2 regions of the Tardiphaga sp. OK245 genome follow, and region 1 is predicted to be linked to the other one. Evidence: riboswitches for the same ligand, from Rfam matches in the RefSeq annotation. Region 1 holds a riboswitch; the other holds the start of a gene.
The links. A riboswitch is a leader RNA that binds a small molecule or an ion and turns the genes downstream of it on or off. The one in region 1 is predicted to bind S-adenosylmethionine.

Region 1 (12,101 bases):
TAATCCACAACGCGAAATGCCTGATCCGAGCCGGCCTTGGCGTGCGTCGTGCCGAGTGCACAGATCACACCATCGACGTCCCACCAGTCGGCCTCGGCTGGTAACCGGTCGAAGTCGACCAGCGGGTTGTCGAGCTTCGCATGCGCCTCGAGCGGCCGCCGCGTCGACGCAACGATGCGCGTGATCCGACTGTCGGCGAGCGCTTTGGCGATGACATGGCGGCCGACAAGGCCGGTGGCGCCGACCACGAGAATGCGGGTCATGATCTTTCTCCAACGTGGAAACGGCCTGAACCGTGAGGTTCAGGCCGTTTCGTTGCGTTTAAACCCGTGCCGTCAGTTCAGCTGCCGCTTCGGCACCGGCGCCTCGAACTCGGCGATCTCCGCGGTCCGGGCCGGTTTGCCGTTGAAGGTCAGGACGTTGCCGGCGGCGCTTATGTCGACATGGTCACCGTCCTTGACGTCGCCGGCGAGGATCATCTCGGCCAGCGGATCCTGGACGTTGCGCTGGATCACGCGCTTGAGGGGACGGGCGCCGTAGGCGGGATCCCAGCCCTTGTCGGCGAGCCAGTCGCGGGCTTCGTCGTGCAGCACCAGCGTGATCTTGCGATCTTCGAGCAGCTTTGTAAGCCGCGCGAACTGGATCTCGACGATCCGGCCCATTTCGCTCTTCTGCAAGCGGTGGAACAGGATGATCTCATCGACGCGATTCAGAAATTCCGGCCGGAAATGGGCGCGGACATTGCCCATCACCAGGTCGCGCACCGCGGACGTATCCTCACCCTCGGGCTGGTTGACCAGGAATTCCGAACCGAGATTCGACGTCATGATGATCAGCGTGTTGCGGAAATCGACGGTGCGGCCCTGGCCATCGGTCAGACGGCCGTCGTCGAGCACCTGCAGCAGCACGTTGAACACGTCCGGATGCGCCTTCTCGACCTCGTCGAACAGCACAACCTGATAGGGCCGCCGCCGCACAGCTTCGGTCAGCGCGCCGCCCTCATCATAGCCGACATAGCCCGGAGGCGCACCGATCAGACGCGAGACCGAGTGCTTCTCCATGTATTCCGACATGTCGAGACGAACCATCGCGGTGTCATCGTCAAACAGATAGGACGCCAACGCCTTGGTCAGCTCGGTCTTGCCGACGCCGGTGGGGCCGAGGAACATGAACGAGCCGATCGGCCGGTTGGGATCCTGCAGGCCTGCCCGTGAACGACGGACGGCAGTTGCCACCGCACGCACAGCTTCGGCCTGGCCGACGACGCGCTCGCCGAGGCTCAGCTCCATCCGCAGCAGCTTGTCCTTCTCGCCTTCAAGCATCTTGTCGACCGGCACGCCGGTCCAGCGCGAAACAACCTGCGCGATGTGATTGGCGGTGACCGCCTCTTCCATCATCTCGGAATTCTCGTTGGCTTCGATATCGGCCAGACGCTTTTCAAGATCGGGAATCCGGCCATAGGCCAGTTCGCCGGCGCGCTGATATTCGCCGCGGCGTTGCGCTTCGGCGAGTTCAAGACGCAAGCCATCGAGCTCGCTCTTGAGCTTCTGCGCATTCGACAACTTGTTCTTCTCGGCCGACCAGCGCTGGGTGAGCGCTGCCGATTTCTCTTCGAGCTCGGCGAGTTCCTTCTTGAGCGTTTCGAGCCTGCTCTTCGAGCCTGCATCGGTTTCCTTGCCAAGCGCCTCCTGCTCGATCTTGAGCCGGATGATCTCGCGGTCCATCGAATCGAGTTCTTCGGGCTTGGAATCGACCTGCATCTTCAATCGCGCCGAAGCCTCGTCCATCAGGTCGATGGCTTTATCCGGCAAGAAGCGATCGGTGATGTAACGGTTCGACAGCGTTACGGCAGCGACCAGCGCGCTATCCGTGATGCGGACGCCGTGATGCTGTTCGTATTTGTCCTTGAGGCCGCGCAGGATCGAGACGGTGTCTTCCACCGTCGGCTCGGCCACGAAGATCGGCTGGAAGCGCCGCGCCAGCGCAGCGTCCTTCTCGACGTGCTTGCGATATTCGTCGAGCGTGGTGGCGCCGATGCAATGCAATTCGCCGCGGGCGAGCGCAGGCTTCAGCAGGTTGGACGCATCCATCGCGCCATCGCCCTTGCCGGCGCCGATCAGCTGATGCATTTCGTCGATGAACAGGATGATGCCGCCCTCGGCCGAGGTCACCTCGCCGAGCACCGCCTTCAGCCGCTCCTCGAACTCGCCGCGATATTTCGCGCCCGCGATGAGCGCACCGAGATCGAGCGACAGCAGGCTCTTGTCCTTCAGGCTCTCCGGCACGTCGCCATTGAGAATGCGCAGCGCGAGACCTTCGACGATGGCGGTCTTGCCGACGCCGGGTTCGCCGATCAGCACGGGATTGTTCTTGGTTCGCCGCGACAATACCTGAATCGTGCGGCGGATTTCCTCGTCGCGGCCGATCACCGGGTCGAGTTTGCCATCGCGCGCGGCCTGGGTCAGGTCACGGGCATATTTCTTCAACGCGTCATAGGCGTTTTCGGCCGTGGCGGAATCCGCCGTGCGGCCCTTGCGCAGCGCATTGATCGCCGCGTTGAGATTTTGCGGCGTGACACCGCCCTTGTTCAGCAGACTGCCGGCTTCGGAGTCCTTGTCGAGCGCCAGCGCAAGCAGCAGCCGCTCCACGGTGACGAAACTGTCGCCAGCCTTTTCGGCGGCCTTTTCGGCGGCATCGAAAGCGCGCGCGGTCGCCGGCGCCAGATAGACCTGCCCGGCCCCTGCGCCCGAGACCTTGGGCATCTTGCCCAGCTCGGTTTCCGTCGCCTTCAGGATGGCGCGGGAGTTGCCGCCGGCACGATCGATCAGGCCGCCGGCCAGCCCTTCGCTGTCGTCCAGCAGAACTTTCAGAATGTGCAGCGGCGAGAATTGCTGATGGCCCTCGCGCACGGCCAGTGACTGCGCCGACTGGATGAAGCCGCGCACCCGTTCGGTGTATTTCTCAATATTCATTGTGTGTTGTCCCTCGGCCTGCCCTGTCCGCCTCGAAAGCACGGATGGGGCATCTTCATTGGGTATCCGCAGGCCGCATTGATGGTGGTCAACCGGCTGCGGTCGTCGCTGGCGTCAAAACCAGCTTGATGCAAATGTGGGCAGCCAGTTCCCGAAACGGAAGGGGTCCGCATAAAATTCCAATCGGCCAGGCGATGGCGCCGCGGGCCCAAATCTCTTAAGACCGGAACCATGCCAGAACAGTCTTACGCCAGCGTTGCCAGCCTCTACCGCTATCCCGTGAAGGGCCTGACGCCCGAGTCTCTGGAAGAAGTCACGCTGAAGCCCGGCCAGACCCTGCCGGCCGACCGGCGCTTTGCCATCGAGAACGGCCCGATCGGGTTCGACCCGGCAGCACCGCAATATTTTCCCAAGACCCAGTTTCTGATGCTGATGCGCAACGAACGCCTGGCGGCGCTGCGCAGCCACTACGACGACGCCAGCCACACGCTGACGATCCGGCAGAACAATGTGGAGGCAGCGCGAGCCGATCTGCAGACGGCCGATGGACGTGCAGAGATCGAAGCGTTCTTCGCTGCAAATTTTGCCGATGAACTGCGCGGACCACCCAAGGTGCTGTTCGCGGACGGCCATAGCTTTTCGGACGTGCCGCGCAAGGTGGTGTCGATCATCAACCTAGCCAGCGTCAAAGATCTCGAAAAGGCCGTCGGGCAGACGGTGCATCCGCTCCGCTTTCGCGGCAACCTGCATGTGGCGGGCTGGCCGGCCTGGCATGAATTCGACTTGATCGACCGGACGCTCGCGATCGGCAGCACCCGGCTCAAGGTGGTGATGCGCATCGTCCGCTGTGCAGCGACCAATGTGGATCCGGATACGGCCGCGCGGGATCTGACGATTCCGAAAACGCTGCTGCAGACCTATGGTCATGCCGATTGCGGAATTTACGCTGAGGTCATCACCGGCGGCATGATCACCGCCGGCGACAAGATCGTCGTCGAAGAATAGACGAGCTCAGCTCGTCGGCATCACGTAGGCGTAAACGCGACCACGCGAATACACCGACTCGGCGACGCGGTTGCCGTGATTGCCGGAGACGATGATCGGGTTGCCCTTGGCATCGACGCCCGAGACGACGCCGACATGACCGCCGCGACGACCGCGCGACATCACGGCGATGGCGCCGACCTGCGGACCTGAGATGCGCTGGCCATAGCTCGAGAACGAGCGCGCCATATCAGACCCGGTGCCTTGATGGCCGGTGCGCTTCAATACGAGGTTCATGAACGCTGCGCACCACAAGCGACCGCGCGCCGTCGGATTGCCGCGGCCGATGAAGCTGCGCGCTGCGTCAACGATACCCGAACCGCCGAAGCCGCCGGATGGCTGGTTCATGCTTGCATTGGCGTTATTGAAATTTGTGGAGTCGCCGAACGAAGGCGCCTGCTGTTCGACTCGGGCACTGCGCCGTGCATACCGCGCGCGATGCCGGACGTGATGACGCGTGCTGTGTGTGTACTTGCCGACGTGGTGCGAATGACGCGAAGCGCCGTGATGAGGACGTGCCGACGCGGGAGAGACTGACGCGAGAACTGCCGCCGAACACACCGCAAGAGCCGAGATGCGAAGTGCACGGCGATACGCAAAGAACTGAACCATACCGAATTTTTCCTCTTAACACCCCCGAACCCCATCGACCCAAATACGCGGGCCAACAATCGGGACGGGCGTGGTAACGAAGTTGGTATGGCGATAACAAGACCTAGAACGGTTCAAGTGACGATTTTTTAACGGCGACATCGGAGTGAACCGCTTCAACTTCAACGGACGCCATACGTATAGACATAGCAGCCACCCATTCGATCGAATGCGCGCTTATATTACCTATTCAAATTAGCTTTTAAGCACATCTTTGGCGTGTATCGCAGGCCGACACACGGCGTGAAAAGCCGCATGGAATGCGGTATTTTTGCTTCCATCAGGCAGAAATTTACACGCGATCAGGGCTGCTGTGATTTGCTCGCACGGCTCAGCAGGAAAACGCCCTGCTCCCCGAACATGTTCCAGAACCACCACGGCGCATTGAGACGCAGCGGACGGCCATAGAGATCGAGCGCAACGGCGCGCTCCATCTTCACGTTGATCTCGTCGCACAGCTGCACGAAGTCCTTGATGGTACAGAAGTGAATGTTCGGCGTGTCGTACCACGTCGCCGGCAGATTCTCCGTACGTGGCATGCGGCCGCCGACAAGCAACTGCACGCGCATTTTCCAGAAGCCGAAATTCGGAAACGACACGATCGCGCTGCGGCCGATGCGCAGCAGATTTTCCAGCACCACCCGCGGCTGCCGCGTCGCCTGCAGCGTCTGCGACAGGATCACGTAGTCGAACGCATCGTCGGGATAGTTGATCAAGTCCGTATCGGCATCGCCCTGCACCACTGCGAGGCCTTTGCCGACACAGCGGTTGACGCCCTCGCGCGACAATTCGATGCCGCGGCCGTCGATGCCGCGGCTCTCCAGCAGCTGCAGCAGATCGCCATCGCCGCAGCCCACGTCGAGCACCTTCGAGCCCGGCTTGATCATCTCCGCGACCAGGAGGTGATCGCCGCGATAGTCCTGCGTACCGCGCGGCGCCGGCGTCGCCACCGCAGCATTCAGCGGCAAGGTCTGTTGTGGAAACGCCATCTCTATGTCCCCGTAACAGGCAGGCCGCGCACGGAGGCTGCGGAGTTCAGGAATGCATCGGCGATATCGAGAAACTCGGGCACGTCGAGCAGGAAGGCATCATGGCCCTTGTCGGTCTCGATCTCCGCAAAGGACACGCGGACGCCGCCGGCGTTCAGCGCATGCACGACGTCGCGCGATTCCGCCGTCGGGAACAGCCAGTCTGATGTGAACGACATCAGGCAGAAGCGCGTCTGCGTATCGCGAAACGCTTCCGCAAGCTTGCCGTTGTGGTCAGCTGCGATATCGAAATAGTCCATCGCACGCGTCAGATAGAGATAGGAGTTGGCATCGAAGCGCTCGACGAAGGACGAGCCCTGATAGCGCAGATAGCTCTCGACCTGAAAATCCGCATCGAAGGAGAATGTCGGCAACTCCCTGTCCTGCATGCGGCGGCCGAACTTGCGGTGCAGAGCGGCATCCGACAGATAGGTGATATGCGCGGCCATCCGCGCAACGCCGAGGCCGCGATGCGGATGCGTGCCTTCCTCGAAATAGCGCCCGCCGCGCCAATCGGGATCGGCCATCACGGCCTGACGCCCCAATTCGTGGAAGGCGATATTCTGCGCCGAGTGCCGCGTGCTGCAGGCGACCGCCAGCGCGGAGAACACGCGCTCCGGATAGGCCGCGGTCCATTGCAGCGTCTGCATGCCGCCCATGGAACCGCCGACCACGCAAAACAACTGACCGATACCGAGACTGTCGATCAGCATCGCCTGCGCACGCACCATGTCGGGAATGGTGATGACCGGAAAATCCAGTCCCCAGATCTTGCCGGTGGCGGGATTGGTCGAGGCCGGACCAGTCGAGCCCATGCAACCGCCGAGCACATTCGAACAGATGATGAAGTAGCGTTCGGTGTCGAGCGCCTTGCCGGGGCCGACCAGTGTCTGCCACCAGCCGGGCTTGCCGGTGATCGGATTGATATTGGCGACGTGCTGGTCACCGGTCAAAGCGTGGCAGACCAGGATCGCATTGGATTTGTCGGCGTTGAGCGTTCCGTAGGTCTGATAGGCGATCTGGAACGGGGCGAGGTCGACGCCGCAATCAAGCCGCAGCGGCTGATCCATGCCAAAACCCGCGACCAGCGAGGTCGGGTGATCGGCTTCATGTCCACGCTCATCGGGGCGGACAACCGGACTCTTCACCAGTTCGACATTTACCATCTTGATACCGGCCTCCTCAGGAGGTTCTCAAACCAAAACCGGAATCAGGCCATAAAAAACCCGGCCTGAACAAATAGCTCGGCCGGGATCAAACTGTCCCCGGCCTGTTTAGCGAGTTGTTTAACGTGGCTGCAAGCCGGCCGGCTCAAATGACCACGGAAGAGACCAGAAACTAGTCCCACACCCGCCTGCCGTCAATATGGGCATACCCCGGTCAAATTGCCCAACTGCCCTGCGGCCAAATCTTCCATGTTTTCTTTGCTTTCCGGCACCGTCTTACCTAATCAATGGCCGTGCCCGCCGGCTCCCCGGAGCCGGCCCGGCAAGCTCGACGGGACCTATCACGCCTCCCGTCCCGAAGGTTTTGAACATGTCGAAATTACCACCCGCCCCGCCCTCGCTGGATGAACTGCGCAAAGAGATCGACAGCATCGACGCGCAGGTTCACGCCCTGTTGATGCAGCGCGGCGACATCATCGACCGGCTGATTTCGGTGAAGCAGACCCAGGAGGTCGGCTCGGCCTTCCGGCCGGCGCGCGAGGCCGACATGATGCGCCGTCTGGTGCAGCGCCATCGCGGCATCCTGCCGATCGACACCGTCGAGAGCATCTGGCGGGTGATCATCTCGACTTTCACTTATGTTCAGGCGCCGTTCTCGGTGCATGCGGATCTGTCGCTCGGCGAGAGCGCGATGCGGGATTCCGCGCGCTTTCACTTCGGCTTCACGGTGCCTTACGTCGCGCATTTCAGCGCCGCCGCAGCGGTCGAGGCCGTGGCCAAGTCCAAGGGTGATCTCGCGCTGGTCTCGGCCACATCCAGCCGCACGCCATGGTGGATTCCACTGGAAGCCCAGGGCGCGCCGAAGATCATCGCACGCCTGCCGTTCATCGAACGCGCCGACCATCCGGCCGCATTGCCGGTGTTCGTGGTGTCGCGCGTTGCCGACAGCGCCATGGTGACCGAGGTCGAGATGTGGAGCGTGCGGGTGTCCGGCTGGAATGCCGAGACCGCGCGTGCGCTGTCGCCGCTGGCCGAAATCGTCGCCGTGCCGGATACCGCCTTTGACGGCGCGGCGCTGCTGATCTCGATCACGAGAGCCTCCAGCCTCGACAAGATCAAGTCGGCGCTGATCGAAGCCGGCGCCTCGGTGCGCTCCACGGCTCTCGTCGGCAGCCACGCAACCCGCTATACCGTGGCCGCCAGCGACGCACCGCGTTCGTAAGCCAATCTGACGTTCTGGAGTTGAAGATGTCCCGTCCTGTGCCGAAGCCCGGCATTCTCGATATCGCGCCCTACACCCCTGGCAAGAGCCCGGTGGTGGAGCCCGGCCGCAAGACCTACAAGCTGTCGGCCAACGAGACCCCGTTCGGTCCGTCGGCGCGCGCCAAGGACGCCTTCGCCACCGCTGTCGCGCATCTCGAGGATTATCCGGAAGGCACGTCGAAGGTGCTGCGCGAGGCGCTCGGCCACCGCTTCGGCCTCGATCCCGCGCAGATCATCTGCGGCGCCGGCTCCGACGAAATTCTCAACCTGATTGCGCATGTCTATCTCGGCCCCGGCGACGAGGCGATTTCGACCGCGCACGGCTTCCTGGTCTACCCGATCGCCACGCAGGCGAACGGCGCCACCAATGTGGTCGCTCCGGAAACCAACTTCACCTGCAACGTCGACGCGATCCTGAACTGCGTCACGCCGCGCACCAAGCTGGTGTGGCTGGCGAACCCGAACAACCCGACTGGCACTTATCTGCCGTCCTCCGAGATCAAGCGCCTGCGCGCCGGCCTGCCGGAGCACGTGCTGCTGGTGCTCGACGCCGCATACTGGGACTACGTGACCAAGGGCGACTACGACAACGGCCTGGAGCTGGCGAAGACCACCGAGAATACCGTCGCCACCTACACCTTCTCGAAGGTGCACGGCCTGGCCGCCTTGCGGATCGGCTGGATGTTCGGCCCTGCGCACATCGTCGATGCGATGAACCGGATTCGTGGGCCGTTCAACGTCTCGGCGCCGGCGATGATGGCCGCGGTGGGGGCGATCGAGGACACCGGCCATGTCGAGATGTCGCGCACATACACCGCCAAGTGGATCGGCATCCTGACCGAGGAAATTACCAAGCTCGGCATCGAGGTGACGCCAAGCGTGGCCAATTTCTTGCTGATGCATTTTCCGGCGACCGGCAAGACCGCAGCGGATGCCGATGCGTTCCTGACCAGGCGCGGGCTGGTGCTGCGCGCCGTGACCAATTACGGCCTGCCGAACTCGCTGCGCATGACCATCGGCACCGAGGAAGCCAACAGGCTGGTGATCGAGACGCTGCGTGAATTCATGGCATCGAATTCGGGGCAATGACGTGAGCGCCACGCCGCCCTTCAAACGTATCGCGCTGATCGGGCTTGGCCTGATCGGCTCGTCGCTGGCGCGCGGCATCCAGCAGCTCGGCCTTGCCGGTGAACTCGTTGCCACCGACAATTCGGCGGCCGTGCGTGCACGCGCCGTGGAAATCAAGCTCGCCGACCGCATCGCCGACGACAATGCCAGCGCCGTCAAGGTTGCCGATCTGGTCATCGCCTGCGTGCCCGTCGGCGTGGCGGGCGACGTGGCGAAAAGCATCGCGGCGCATCTCGCACCCGGCGCGATCGTGTCCGACGTCGGTTCGGTGAAAGCCTCCGTGCTGCGCGCGATGTCGGAATATCTGCCGGACAATATCCACTTCATTCCCGCGCATCCGGTCGCCGGCACGGAAAACTCCGGTCCGGATTCCGGCTTCGCCGAACTGTTCAGCAATCGCTGGTGCATTTTGACGCCGCCTGAGGGCGCGGATCCCGCGGCCGTCGAGAAGCTCACCGGCTTCTGGGCTGCGCTCGGCGCCAATGTCGAGATCATGCAGGCCGCGCATCACGATCTGGTGCTCGCGGTCACCAGCCATCTGCCGCATCTGATCGCTTATACAATCGTAGGCACGGCCGACGAGCTCGAAGACGTGACTCGTTCGGAAGTGCTGAAGTTCTCCGCGGGCGGTTTCCGCGATTTCACCCGTATCGCAGCATCAGACCCGACCATGTGGCGCGACGTGTTTCTCGCCAACAAGGACGCGGTGCTGGAAATGCTCGGCACCTTCCAGGAAGACCTGTCGAAACTGACCCGTGCGATCCGCCGCGATGACGGCGATGCGCTGTTCGAGCACTTCACCCGCACCCGCGCGATCCGCCGCGGCATCGTGAGTATCGGTCAGGATGAAGCGGCACCGGACTTCGGGCGCAAGCATCAGGCGCTGACGAAGAAGGATTGATCGCAGGACCAACAGCCGTCATTGCGAGCGAAGCGAAGCAATCCAGCCTTACTTGCTTTGCGGCTTCTGGATTGCCGCGTCGCTTCGCTCCTCGCAATGACGTGGAGAGGCCGGCGAACCTCACGCCTAAAACAGCGGCGGGATCTGCGCCACGCGCAGCGGCCCGAGGAACACCGCGCCATCGACAAATTTCAGCGGGAACGACCGCGCCGCTTTGCCTTCCAAGACAGCCGCAGTCCCGATCGAATTGACGCCGGCGGCAAGGCCGCTGCCGGCATTCTTGCGCACGACATTGCCGAGACCGGGGATCGCGCGATCCAGCGCACCGAGGATGTTGTTGACGTCCTGCGACTTCACGCCGGGCGCAATGCGGTCCAGCGCCTCCTGAGGCACGCCCATCTCCAGCAACTTGTCGATGCCGAGGGCGGCGATAGCCTTGTCCAGCCCCGCCACGGTCATCTGCAATTCGCCGTCGAGATTGCCCGCGGCGGTCAGACCGAGCGAGCCCGTCGCCAGCGAGATGATCTCCCCCTGCTGGACGCGCGACTGCACGATCTCGACGCGTCCACCTGCAGCCTGAAGCTCGCGGAAACGCTGCGGCCAGGGCTTGGGCGCGACATCCTTGAGTCCGCTGAGCAATGCGCGGATATCCGCATCGAAGGGCGCGGCGAGGATCGGATGAACATCGGCAATGCTGCCGCTCCTGATCTGCAGGGCCGTCTCGATCACCGGCTTGTCCGGCGTGGAGTTCGCTGCCGTGCGGCCATGCAATTCGACCTGTTTGGCACGTGCGGTCGGCGCCTGCACCGAGCCGGCGAAACGGTCGAGCGACACGTCGTCGAACACAATGTCGGCGCTGTCAGGCGTACCGGGCAGACCGGTGATGCTGCTGCGCGCGGAGCCCCAGTTCATCACCATTGCCGGCTGGCCGCGATCGGACAGGACGGCCGGCGCGGTGAATTCGGCGACCAGGAGCCGCGGCGTGTAGATCTGCGCAACCACGACGATCTCGCCGAGCTTCGCGGTGATCGGCACCTGCGTCGCATTCTGGGTGGCCGTTTGCGAGGTCAGCGAAACGCTGACACCGCTGCAGCGGACTTCGAGCCGGAACGGGAAGCCGGAGACCGAACGGTTGGCGCAATCATAGACGCGGCCAGCCGCGGCCTCGCGGGCGCGCCAGATATCGACGTTTTCGTCGACCTTGGACGCGGCATAGAACCAGAAGCCGCTCCACGCCGCCGCAAGGACGACGATGAGGACGGGCAGGATGAAAATCGGCCAGAGGCGGCGCTGGGTGGGCTGTGCATATTCGGACATGGCGGGACGTAGATCGCATGATTTTGTCAAATCGGCGATCCCTTTCATGGGGTTATCCTGTCGTCGCAGGGCCACATTGCAGGAAATCAAGATCGCCCGGGCCCAAGGTTTCTGCTAGGTCGGCAGGATGACCGCGAAAATCACCGCCGAGCCCGATTCCGACAGCGATCTCTGGGTGTTCGGCTATGGCTCGCTGATGTGGCGGCCAGGCTTCGAGTTCATCGAACAGGTCCCAGCCCGGCTGATCGGCGAACATCGGGCGCTCTGCGTCTATTCCTTCGACCACCGCGGCACGCCGGAAAAGCCCGGACTCGTGCTCGGCCTGGACCGCGGCGGCGCCTGCCGTGGCATTGCCTTTCGCGTGGCGGCCAAGCTGCGCCACGACACCATCGCCTATCTCAGGGAGCGCGAGCAGACCACCCATGTCTATCGCGAGGTCATGCGCTCCGTCTGGCTCGATGACGTCGAGCGTACCCGCGTCAGCGCGCTGGCCTATGTGGTCGACCGCGGTCATGTGCAATATGCAGGGCGCCTGAGCCTCAGCGAGCAATTGCACTTCGTGCGGCAGGGCCACGGTCGTTCCGGGCTGAACCGCGATTACGTGCTGTCGACCGTGAAGGCCATCGAGGCC
Region 2 (12,101 bases), 1.1 Mb from region 1:
GCGCGCCCTTACACCAAGGCTCCGGCCTATGCTCCGGCTGCTCCGATCTACAACTGGACCGGTTTCTACATCGGCGGGCACATCGGCGGCGCGTTCCCGGGCAACGACAACAACCTGCTCGGCGGCAGCAATGACGGCACGTTCATGGGCGGTGTGCAGGGTGGTTACGACTACCAGTTCGCCCCGAACTGGGTGTTCGGTCTTGAAGCCAATTACAGCTTCCTCTCCACCAGCAGCAACTTCGACAATCGCGGCCTCGGTTCGGTCACCGGTCGTGTTGGTTACACCTGGGGTCCAGCACTGCTTTACGTAAAGGGCGGTTACGCCTGGGCTGACTCGCGCTTCACCAACGGCTTTGCCGGCGACGGCGGCCGCGATGGCTACACGGTTGGCGGCGGTCTCGAATATCTGTTCACCCAGAACTGGTCGGGCAAGGTCGAATACCAGTATTACGACTTCGGCAACGTCAACTTCATCACGCCGACCCTCGCCGTTGGCGGGTTCAAGAACGACGAGCACACGATCAAGGCCGGCCTGAACTACCGCTTCAACCTGGGCAACTTCGGCGCAGGCTTCGTTCAGTAAGCCTGACGATCTATCGTCTACTTCGTCTCCAGAAAAAACTTAGGCCCGCAGCAATGCGGGCCTTTTTTCTTGCTTGCTCGGAGCGGTGAGCAATCAGACTTTGAAGTGCTTCGACAGCTTCAGGCTCTGGCCCTGATAATTCGAGCCTATACGCTGGCCGTAGAGGGCATCCGGACGATCCAGCATGCGCTCATAGACGAGACGGCCGACGATCTGGCCATGTTCGAGAATGAACGGCACTTCGCGCGAGCGCACTTCCAGCACCGCGCGCGAGCCTTTGCCGCCAGCGCCGTCATGACCGAAGCCCGGATCGAAGAAGCCGGCATAGTGGACGCGGAATTCGCCGACCAGCGGATCGAATGGCACCATCTCGGCGGCGTAGTCCGGCGGCACCTGCACCGCCTCCTTGGAGGCGAGAATGTAGAACTCGCCGGGATCGAGGATCAGCGTGCCGTCCTTGCGCGCCGAGATCGGCTCCCAGAATTCATTGACGCTGTAGCCACCGCGGCGATCGATATCGACCACACCGGTATGACGCTTGGCGCGGTAGCCGACGAAGCCCGAGGCATTCTCGCCGGAGAGATCGACAGACAGCGCGAGGCCATTGTTGAGGTCGGCAGTGTCGCTGTCGACCAGCGGCTCCTGCGCGTGGAGTTCTTCCAGCGCCTCGGTGTCGAGCACCGCATCGCCGACCCGGAAACGGACCTGCGACAGGCGCGAGCCTTCGCGCAGCAATACCGGAAATGTCTTCGGGCTGATCTCGGCATAAAGCGGCCCGTGATAGCCCGCACCGATCACATCGAACCGTCTGGTGCCATCAGCAATCACCCGCGTGAACACATCGAGGCGCCCCGTGGAGCTCTTCGGATTGGCAGCCGCGAAGATGTTCGGCGGCAGCGCCAGGCTCTCGATCAACGGCACGATGTAGACGCAGTTGGTTTCGAGCACCGCGCCATCGGACAGATCGATCTCGTGCAGCTTCAATTCGTCGATGCGCTCGGCGACCGTCGAATTCGGCCCCGGCAGGAAGCTGGCGCGCACGCGATAGGCGATGGAGCCAAGCCGCAGATCGAGGCTGGCAGGCTGGATCTGGCTCTCGACGAAGGGATATTCCGGCAGGATCAGGCCGGCATCGGCCATCGCCGCAATCATGCGGTCGGGCAGAATTCCATCGGCATCGGGGGCAAGCGTAAACGGCACAGGTCTCGTCCTTCGGTCGTCCTTCAGCGAGAATACACTGAAAAATAGCGACTTTACCGGTTATCTCAGCCCCGCCTTGACGAAAAGGGCAAGCGGGAATATGCACATCGTTATCCCGTGGTGATTTGAGCCGGCCGGCTTGCAGCCACGTAAAATAAGTCGCTAAACAGGCCGGGGACACATGTCCTTCCAGCATGCGATCCCGGCCTGAGGACGTCCGTCCAGGCCGGTTTTTTTGTGCCCGTGTTACGCGGGTACGTTGGAGGTCACATGTCTACGAAGTCCTATCGCCCCGAAACCCGGCTCGTTCATTCCGGCGCACTGCGCTCGCAATTCAACGAGACGTCCGAAGCCCTCTTCCTCACGCAGGGCTTCATCTACGAGACCGCAGAAGCCTGCGAGGCGCGGTTTAAGGGCGAAGATCCCGGTTTCATCTATTCGCGCTTTTCGAATCCGAATACGTCGATGTTCGAGAGCCGCATGATCGACCTCGAAGGTGCGGAGGCTGCACGCTCGACGGCCACCGGCATGGCCGCCGTGACCACCGCCATTCTCGCGCCGCTGCGCATGGGCGATCACGTCGTCGCCGCCAAGGCGCTGTTCGGCTCCTGTCGCTACGTCATCGAAGAGCTGCTGCCGCGCTACGGCATCGAATTCACCCTGGTCGACGGCCTCGACCTCGACCAGTGGCAGAAGGCGATGCGCCCGAACACCAAGTCGCTGTTCCTGGAAAGCCCGACCAATCCCACGCTCGACGTGCTCGACATATCAGCCATCGCTGACATCGCCCATGCCGGCGGTGCGCGGCTGATCGTCGATAACGTGTTCGCGACGCCGCTCTGGCAGAGCCCGCTGGCGCTCGGCGCCGATGTCGTCGTGTATTCGGCGACCAAGCACATCGACGGTCAGGGACGTTGCCTCGGTGGCATCATCCTGTCGTCGAAGGACTTCATCGACGAGCATATTCATAACTATCTGCGCCAGACAGGCCCCTCGATCTCACCGTTCAATGCATGGACGCTGGTAAAGGGGCTGGAGACGCTGGCGATCCGCGTCGAGCGGCAGACGCAGACGGCGGCGGCGATCGCGGATGTGCTCGCCCAGCATCCGAAGATTTCGCGGCTGATCTATCCGGGCCGCGAGGATCATCCGCAGGCGGCAACGGTGAAGAAGCAGATGCGTGCGGGTTCGACGCTGATCGGCTTCGAGGTAAAGGGAGGCAAGACAGCGGCGTTCCGCGTCCTCAACGAGCTGAAAGTGGCCCGCATCTCCAACAATCTCGGCGACGCGAAGAGCCTCGTCACGCATCCGGCGACGACGACGCATCAGCGTCTGCCGCTGGAGGCGCGACTCGAACTCGGGATCACCGAAGGCTTCATCCGCTTCTCGGCCGGCCTCGAGCATCGCGACGATCTGATCGAGGATCTTCAGGCGGCACTGGCGAAGGCGTAGCCAATCTCTCCATCGTCATTGCGAGGAGCACTTGCGACGAAGCAATCCAGACTTTCTTTCAAGCAAGACTGGATTGCTTCGCTCAGCGAAAATCGCCGAAGGCGAATTTCGCGGGCTCGCAATGACGGCTGAGAGGCATTCGCCCCTCTTCGAACTTACAGCGGCTTCTGCGCCTGCTGAATCTGCGGCTCGTTGATGCCGAGCTTCACCTGGCCGACCGACTTGATGATGTTGTCGCCAAGCAACTGCGCGAAGCAGGCATAGCCCCAGTCGTTCATGTGCAGGCCGTCGGCAATGACGAAGCTGTCGAACGACATCTGCTGGCCTTCGTGCCATTCCTTCATCACTTCGAAGCGCGGGAAGATGCCGACCTTGCGTAGTTCGGCCACCTTGTGCAGCAGCGAGACCATCTTGCTGGTACCTTCCGGCCGCGTATTCACCAGCGGGGAATATTGCGGATCGACCAGCACCAGATCGGCACCCGCCGCCTGAATGCGGGCGACGCCGTCTTCCACCATCTTGCTGGTTTCGCCGGGATCGAGATTGCGCAGCACCGCATTGGTGCCGACTTGCCAGATCACGAGATCAGGCTTCGAATTGATCACTTCGCTCTGCAGCCGCGCCATCATTTCCGGCGCATCTTCGCCGCCCTTGCCGCGGTTGAGCACGGTGATATTGGCCGACGGGTAAGCACGATGCAGCTGCGCGGCAAGGCGGTTCGGATAGGTGAATTCCGGCGCCGTCGAACCGTAGCCTTCGGTGGAGGACGAACCGAACGCAACGATGACCACGGGCTTGCCGGCCACGAGCTTGCTGGCCACATGCGGCAGCGCGCCCATCGCCTTCATGCCGCCTTTCGGTGTACGGCAGGGGACGCGGCTCAAGATATCGGTCGCGGTCTTTGCGACTTCCTTGACCTTGTCGATGGCTTTCGCAGCGACGCCCCTCTTCGCGGCGTCCGCGGGGTCATTCGCCGCAACGCCCTGGTCGGCGCCCTTGCTGTCAGCCGGGGCGGCCTGCGCCGCTTCGGCGTGCGCGATGGACGATGAGATCGGGAGCGCGAAGGTCGTGGAAGCGGCAAAGGCAGCGACGACAGCAAAGCGAGACAAATGGCCGACGAAACTCATTAACGCTGAATCCTCAAATCCGCTGCTTTGATCTTGGCCGCATCGACGACAAAGGTCGAAAGCGCCCGGCCAAGACAATCATGCACCCGCTTCGCCAGCTCCATGCCGGGCGACGCGCTGAACAGGTCAAAATCACCGCTCTCATTCCAGTGCCGCATGATGGCGAAACGGTCGAACAGCGGGACGTCGTGCTGCTGCGCCACCACACGCATATTATCTAGGTAGGCGGAGCCGGAAATCATCGTCTCCGTGCGCGGACTGTACTGCAGATTCATTAAAATGACGTCAGTTCCGGCCTTTTGCATGGCGGCAACGCCCTCATCCAGGGCGTTCCGGAAGTCCTCGGCGTCGGCCTGTTTCATGGCATCCACGGTTCCGGTCTGCCAGATCACCAGGTTCGGCTTCTTGTCCGTCACCAGCTGTTCCAGGGTCGGGGCCATTTCCTCGGCGGTCTTCTTGACCTGCAGCTCCAGTGCCACGTTCACCTCGACGCCCGGCAGCTTCTCCTTCAGATAGGCCTGCAGGCGGTTCGGATAGGCTGCGGAATGGTCGGAGACCCCGATCACCGAGGATCGGCTGCCAATGACCAGAATATCGAGCTTTCCGCCCGGTTTCGCCGCAGCCTCGACCTTGGGCAGGGTGCTTTCGGAGGTCAGGAGGTAGGCGGGAACCTCACAGGTATGCGCGGGCGGTTCGGCCCGGACAGGAGCCGCCACCAGCAGGCCAGCCAGCATCGTGAGCCGCAGAACGGCCTTCATGCTTCCCCTCCTGCGAGATCCGCGTCGGATCGTTTGGCGCGGGATCCGCCTTTGACAGTGACGCCCTTGTACCACGAAAACACCCAGGCGGCGGTTGACATAACAACTATGCCGAGGAAGCTGATCAAGGCATGCATGCCGGCTCCGCCGGCGACCTCAGCCAGCACGAAATGGCCGGCAAAGGCCAGGAACACCCCGATACAGAAGATTTCGAGCGAGTGCTGGCCGCACAGCACCATCGGCCGCAGCCAGACCGATTTCAGCCCCGGCCACTCCTTGGGCAGGAAACGGACCGTGAGCGCCGCCAGCGCCAGGAAGTGGGCGAAGCGCAGCACGTCGAGATCGGTCTTGTTGATGGGATACATCCACTGCTCGATGACCTTCGGCAGCAGATGGTGGATCTGCGGAATGTACCAGGTCAGCGTCACCCAGAACGCCGCCAGAAGATAGGCCACGCAGAGCCAGAGCGTGATGTTGGATGACAGTATCCGCGACATCCTGACGGCGCCGCCCAGCGCGCACCAGGCACCGAACACGAACAGCAATTGCCAGGCGAACGGATTGAAGGCCCAGACGCCATTCGGATAGGCCGTCAGATGCAGGTCGAATTCCCAGGTCAGCGCATAAAGACCGACCGACAGCGCCAGCGTGAGATCGGCGCGGCGGCGCATCAGCCAGAGGATCGGCGGCAGGAACAGCATGAGGACGATATAGAGCGGCAACACGTCCATGTTTACCGGGCGAAATTTCAGCAACAGCGCCTGAACGATGGTCACGTCAGGCTGTTTGAGAAAATCGAGAATCCCCATTTCCTCGGAATAAAGCGGGTTCTCGAACCGCGTCGCAACATAGGAGATTTCCGCGAGGAAGATCGTGAACAGGAAGACGTGGGCGACATAGATCTGCCAGACTCGCTTGAAGATGCGCGCGCTGGCCACCAGCGTGCCCTGCTCCTGCATCGCGCGGCCATATACGAAAGCGGCGGTATAGCCGGAGATGAAGATGAAGATCTCGGTGGCGTCGCTGAAACCGTAATTACGGATCGTCAGCCAGGTCAGGATATTCGGCGGCAGGTGATCGATGAAGATCAGCCACAGCGCCAGCCCGCGAAACAGATCGAGGCGCAATTCGCGTTCGGTGCCTGCGACGGGAAACGACACGGCATCGGCACGCGTCGAGGCGCGCGACGCGGACACGTGGGAGGACGCATCTGCGTGGGGATGGCCGGCAATCGGGTCGGCAACATAGGTCATTCAGCACCGCTCAACGGAAATCGTCGCATGATGAAAATCGACCGCCCCACACCACGCAGGCCATCTGCATGGGGCGATCCGTCACGTCATAGCCAAATCAGGGATCGATTATGCGGTAACTATGTTGAAACCGCGATGGGTTGCCGCCGTTCCGCGCAGCACTCCACGCCGATTTTCCCTGGATTTGGCCGGTAACGTGTTTTTCGCTATGCTTGCGACGCATTTTGAACGATGACACCGCCATGTACCGCGCCATCACACGACAGATCGAAGTCACCGTCGAACCGAATTTCATGCCTGAAAGCTCGTCGCAGGAGAAGCGACAGTTCTTCTGGTCCTATACGGTCGTCATCACCAATGCCGGCAAAGAGACCGTGCAGTTGAAGACCCGGCACTGGATCATCACCGATGCATCCGGCCGCATGCAGGAAGTGCGCGGTGAAGGCGTCGTCGGCGAGCAGCCCGTGCTCGGTCCCGGCGAACGTTTCGAATACACATCGCGCGTGCCACTGCCGACGACGTCCGGCTTCATGGAAGGCACCTATCAGATGGTGACCGATACCGGCGAGCCGTTCGAGATCGACGTGCCGCTGTTTTCGCTGGACGGACCGGACGGCAAGCGCGTGCTGAATTAGGCGAGCCGTAGAAATGTAGGATGGGTAGAGCGTCTTCGCGAAACCCATCATCACCACCGTATGTTGATGTTGGTGATGGGTTTCGCTCCGGCGCAAGATGCGCCTGCGCTCTACCCATCCTACGGCCTCATCGCAGATTCAACTGTCAAACAGCCACTGTCCTTCAGACATGCGACATCGCCCCTGTTGTTTGCGGCGCGGGGGCGCCGTCGTCCTTTGCATTCCCACCCTCTGGTGAGAGGGCGTGCGGAACGCCGGGTGCCCGTTGCACCCTTGGGCCTGATGCGATGCGGTCTTCCGCAGAGTAGTGTGCATCAGGACTTTCGGAGGCGCCGAGCAAGTGCCCGACGTTCCGCCTGCGGTGTGTTTTCGGTTGCTTGCACATCTGCCATGGCGAACGGTCCCATCACCAAAATTAATGTCCCAGGGCGGAGGGACAGGGTAGCCGCAAAGCACTTGGCCGAACGCGTTTCGAGTTGGTCGTCCGTCACACTGTCCAGGGGGTCTTCCATCCGAAGGTCGGCCGTCTCCTTGCCAGTGGCAGTGCTGGCGCAGATCCGTCCTGCCCGAAGACAGACGTCCCCCATGAACCGCGTGACGCCGCATCTCCGGCGTCCACCGCATCCAGCCCCGCGAACGTGACGATCGCGATCGCCCCTCTCATCGGGGCCGGACGAATGGGAATATAAACCAGACGGGGATGCTGTCAACCGAGGATAGGAAAAAATGTTTGAGGATGTTTCCTCGCCTCAACTGTTATTCCGGGGCGCGGCCGGCACTTGCCGGACGCGAACCCGGAATCTCGGCATGGGAGTCTCTAGTCAGTGCAAAACACTCTGGGATTCCGGGTTCGCACTTCAGCGGCTTCGCCGCTTTCGTGCGCCCCGGAATGACGAGTGTGGATTGAGTTTCCTCGCCGCACCAATTGGTGTGCCGGGGAATGACAGCGGGGCGTGACGCGGGCGAATGCCTATTCCACGCCCGCTTCCTGCGGTGTGAACTCATACACCGACGAACAGAACTCGCAGGTCACGACGACCTTGTCGTCCTTGACCATGTCGGCGCGGTCCTGCGGCTCGAAGCTCTTGAGCATGCCGGACACGGCATCGCGCGAGCAGGAACACTCCGCGCGCAGCGGCGATGAGGCGAAGACGCGGACGCCGCGCTCGTGGAACAGGCGATACAGCAGCCGCTCGCCGGACAGATCGGGATCGATCAGCTCGACATCCTCGACGGTGCCAATCAGCGACTGGCCCTCGACCCAGGCGTCATCTTCCGGCACAGCATCCACCTCCGCGCCCTCCGGCGCATCGCCGGCATGGAGGTCGCGCTGCACGCGCTCCGGCGCCTTTGGCAGGAACTGCAGCAGCATGCCACCGGCGCGCCAGCGATGTGTCGGGCCACCTTCCTCGCCGCTGCGCCATTCCTCGCCCACGGCGAGGCGCACCTTGGTCGGAATCTGTTCGGAGCGCAGGAAGTATTCATGTGCGGCATCTTCCAGCGTACCGCCGTCAAGCGCGACGAGCCCCTGATAGCGGCTCATATCCGCCCCCTGATCGACGGTCATCGCCAGATGGCCCTTGCCGAGCAGCGCCGCGGTGCCGAGACCGGGCAAAAGGCGCTCGGCATCGAACCGCGCATAGGCGCGCATTTTATCCGGCGCGCGGAAGTCGACGATCATCAGCGACACCGGACCATCGGTCTGGGTCTGCAGGATGAAGCGGCCGTCGAATTTCAGCGAGGAGCCGAGCAGCGTGGTCAGCACGATGGCCTCGCCGAGCAGCTTGGCCACCGGCGCGGGATAATCATGCTTGGCGAGCAGCTCGTCGAGCGCCGGGCCAAGTCGCGTCAGCCGCCCGCGTAGGTCGAGCGGCGCCACCTCGAAGGGCAGCACCGCGTCATCGACCGGAACGGAGGACGGCGCGCGAATGGGGGCGTCGGGCTGGAGATTTGGATTTGATGGGGTCATGGCGCTCTATGTAAGGGCGAGGAGCTGAAATCGAAACCCCGCAAAGGGGCAAATGTCCGAACGAATACAAGGCATCCGGCGACGATTTGCCCCCGTTCGGATGAAATATCTACCAAGTATAAGCGAACGATGTTTGAAACCTACCTTAGGCGGTGGCACCTCGTCCCGGACGGCACGGCCATTACCTCCCACGCCGGATATTTGCTGCCAGTCCTGCATCGGGGCCAGCCGGCGATGCTGAAACTGGCCAAGGGCGAGGACGAACGCGCCGGCAGCGCGGTACTGGAATGGTGGGACGGCGACGGCGCCGCACGGGTTCTGGCCCGCCATGACGACGCGTTGCTGATGGAACGCGCCCAAGGCCCGGCCTCGCTCTCCGACATGGCGCGTGGTGGACAGGACGACGAAGCCTCGCGCATCCTGTGCGCCGTGGCGGCACGGTTGCACCGGCCAAGGCAAAAATCGCCGCCTCCGCTGGTACGGCTGCAGCATTGGTTCCGCGAACTCGCGCCGGCCGCAGCGACCCATGGCGGCCTGTTACGTCGCTGTTCCGAAACGGCCAACGCTTTGCTGGACGACCCCCGCGAGATGACCGTGCTGCACGGCGACCTCCACCATGACAATGTGCTGGACTTCGGGGAGCGTGGTTGGCTTGCCATCGATCCGAAGCACATCATCGGCGAGCGCGGCTTCGACTTCGCCAACATTTTCACCAACCCGGATCTCTCGGACCCCACGCGCCCGGTCTCGACCTCGCCAGGCCGTTTCCAGCGGCGTGTCGAGGTCGTCAGCGACGCGGCCAAACTCGATCGCTATCGCTTGCTGCAATGGGTCCTGGCATGGACCGGCCTCTCGGCCGCATGGTTCCTCGGCGACGACGATCCGGCGAGCATCGACTTTCAGGTGGCCGAGCTGGCCGCGACAGAACTCGATCGCTGATCGCGCCTCACGCCACCGCGTTGAGGCACCAGGCCAGAATGCCCTTCTGCGCATGCAGACGGTTTTCGGCCTCGTCGAACACCACCGACTGCGGACCGTCGATCACCTCGTCGGTCACCTCCTCGCCGCGATGCGCCGGCAGGCAGTGCATGAAGAGTGCGTCCGGCTTGGCCAGCGACATCAGGCGCGCATTGACCTGATAGGGCTTGAGCAGGTTGTGGCGGGTCTCGCCGTCCTTGTCGCCCATCGACACCCAGGTGTCGGTGACGACGCAATCGACGCCCTTCACCATCGCATCGGGATCGTCGCTGAAGGTGATCGGCGCGTTTGCCGCCTTGACCCAGTCCTTGAACGGCTTCTTCGGCGACAGCTGCGGCGGCGTCGCGATATTCAGTTTGAACTGGAAGCGTTCGGCCGCATGCGCCCAGGACATCAGCACATTGTTGTCGTCGCCGGTCCAGGCCACGGTGCGTCCCTTGATCGGGCCGCGATGTTCCTCATAGGTCATGACATCCGCCATCACCTGGCAGGGATGCGAGAACCGCGTCAGGCCATTGATGACCGGCACCGTCGCATTCTCCGCGAGCTCCATCAGCGAGTCATGATTGAGGATGCGGATCATGATGATGTCGACGAAGCGCGACAGTACGCGTGCGGTGTCGGCAATGGTCTCGCCGCGACCGAGCTGCATTTCAGCGCCGGTGAGCATGACGACTTCGCCGCCGAGCTGGCGCATGCCGACCTCGAACGACACGCGGGTGCGCGTCGAGGGCTTTTCGAAGATCATAGCCAGCGTCTTGTTCTTGAGCGGACGATCGGGCTCGGCATTCGTGCCATCCCGCCCCTTCAGCGTCGCCTTCATGGCGGCAGCCGCGTTCATAATATTGCGCAACTCACTGGCCGGCACGGCCGTGAGATCAAGAAAGTGCCGCAGTGACGTGCTCATCACGCGGCTCCCTGCGTCTTGGCAGATGAACCGAGGGCCACGCAGGCCTGTTCCAGCCGCTGCACGGCCTGCTCGATCTCGGACTCGCTGACGATCAGCGGCGGCAGGAAGCGCACGACATTATCGCCGGCGCCGACGGTCAGCAGCTTCGCGTCACGCAATGCGGCCACGAGATCACCAGCCGGCACGACAGCCTTGAGGCCGATCAGCAGACCTTCGCCGCGCACTTCGCTGAGCACATCAGGGTGGCCGTCGACCACGCCCGCGAGTTTCTGTTTGAGCAGCAGCGACATCTTCTTCACATGGTCGAAGAAACCGGGCTTCAGCATGATATCGAGCACGGAATTCGCGGCAGCGACCGCCAGCGGATTGCCACCGAAGGTCGAGCCGTGCGAGCCGGGCGCCATGCCTTCGGCCGCTTCCGCCGTGACGAGACACGCGCCGATCGGGAAGCCGCCGCCAAGCGCCTTGGCCAGCGACATCACGTCGGGCGTCACACCAATGCGCTGATAGGCGAACAACTCGCCGGTGCGGCCCATACCGGTCTGCACTTCGTCGAAGATCAGCAGGATGCCGTTCTTGTCGCAGAGTTCGCGCAGCGCGCCGAAGAACGCGTTGCTCGGCGCACGCACGCCGCCCTCACCCTGCAGCGGCTCGATGAGAATGCCGGCGGTGTTCGGGCCGATCGCCTTCTTCACCGCTTCGATATCGCCGAGCGGCAACTGATCGAAGCCGTCGAGCGGCGTGCCGTAGCCTTCGAGATATTTGGCAGCGCCGGTCGCCGCGAGCGTGCCGAGGGTGCGGCCATGGAACGCGCCTTCAAAGGTGATGATGCGCGTGCGCTCGGGATGGCCCTTGGAGAAATGATAGTGCCGGGTCACCTTGATCGCGCATTCCATCGCTTCCGCACCCGAATTGGCGAAGAACACGAAATCCGCAAAGCTCTGTTCGCACAGCCGGGCGGCGAGACGCTCGCCGTCCGGGCTCTTGAACAGGTTCGACATATGCCAGAGCTTGGTGGCCTGCTCCTGCAATGCGGCGACCATATGTGGGTGCGCATGGCCCAGCGCGTTCACGGCAACGCCGCTGGTGAAGTCGAGATAGCGCTCGCCATCGGTTCCAATCAGCCACGCGCCTTCACCGCGCTCGAAAGCGACATCCGCACGCGCGAAAACAGGCAGCAAGTGAGCCTGAGAGAGGGGCGAAGACGTTGCGTTGCTGGTCATAACCGATCCGA

Region 2: another riboswitch for S-adenosylmethionine. It lies ahead of BLW80_RS12080 (O-succinylhomoserine sulfhydrylase); the one in region 1 lies ahead of metX (homoserine O-acetyltransferase MetX).

The regions. Positions count from the first base shown of each region.
Region 1 is NZ_FNWZ01000002.1:3,437-15,537, forward strand. It holds gene BLW80_RS06680 (NAD(P)H-binding protein) at 1-263, opposite strand, end outside; gene clpB (ATP-dependent chaperone ClpB) at 336-2,972, opposite strand; gene BLW80_RS06690 (MOSC domain-containing protein) at 3,204-3,977, shown strand; gene BLW80_RS06695 (TIGR02594 family protein) at 3,984-4,628, opposite strand; gene metW (methionine biosynthesis protein MetW) at 4,970-5,656, opposite strand; gene metX (homoserine O-acetyltransferase MetX) at 5,659-6,861, opposite strand; SAM riboswitch at 6,949-7,028, opposite strand; gene BLW80_RS06710 (chorismate mutase) at 7,232-8,083, shown strand; gene hisC (histidinol-phosphate transaminase) at 8,110-9,213, shown strand; gene BLW80_RS06720 (prephenate/arogenate dehydrogenase family protein) at 9,215-10,153, shown strand; gene BLW80_RS06725 (DUF2125 domain-containing protein) at 10,280-11,470, opposite strand; gene BLW80_RS06730 (gamma-glutamylcyclotransferase) at 11,598-12,101, shown strand, end outside.
Region 2 is NZ_FNWZ01000002.1:1,138,276-1,150,376, reverse strand. It holds gene BLW80_RS12090 (outer membrane protein) at 1-585, shown strand, start outside; gene BLW80_RS12085 (2'-deoxycytidine 5'-triphosphate deaminase) at 679-1,785, opposite strand; SAM riboswitch at 1,893-1,972, shown strand; gene BLW80_RS12080 (O-succinylhomoserine sulfhydrylase) at 2,056-3,237, shown strand; gene BLW80_RS12075 (SGNH/GDSL hydrolase family protein) at 3,393-4,364, opposite strand; gene BLW80_RS12070 (SGNH/GDSL hydrolase family protein) at 4,364-5,122, opposite strand; gene BLW80_RS12065 (OpgC domain-containing protein) at 5,119-6,375, opposite strand; gene apaG (Co2+/Mg2+ efflux facilitator ApaG/CorD) at 6,618-7,010, shown strand; gene BLW80_RS12050 (Hsp33 family molecular chaperone) at 7,981-8,979, opposite strand; gene BLW80_RS12045 (aminoglycoside phosphotransferase family protein) at 9,109-9,918, shown strand; gene argF (ornithine carbamoyltransferase) at 9,926-10,864, opposite strand; gene BLW80_RS12035 (aspartate aminotransferase family protein) at 10,864-12,090, opposite strand.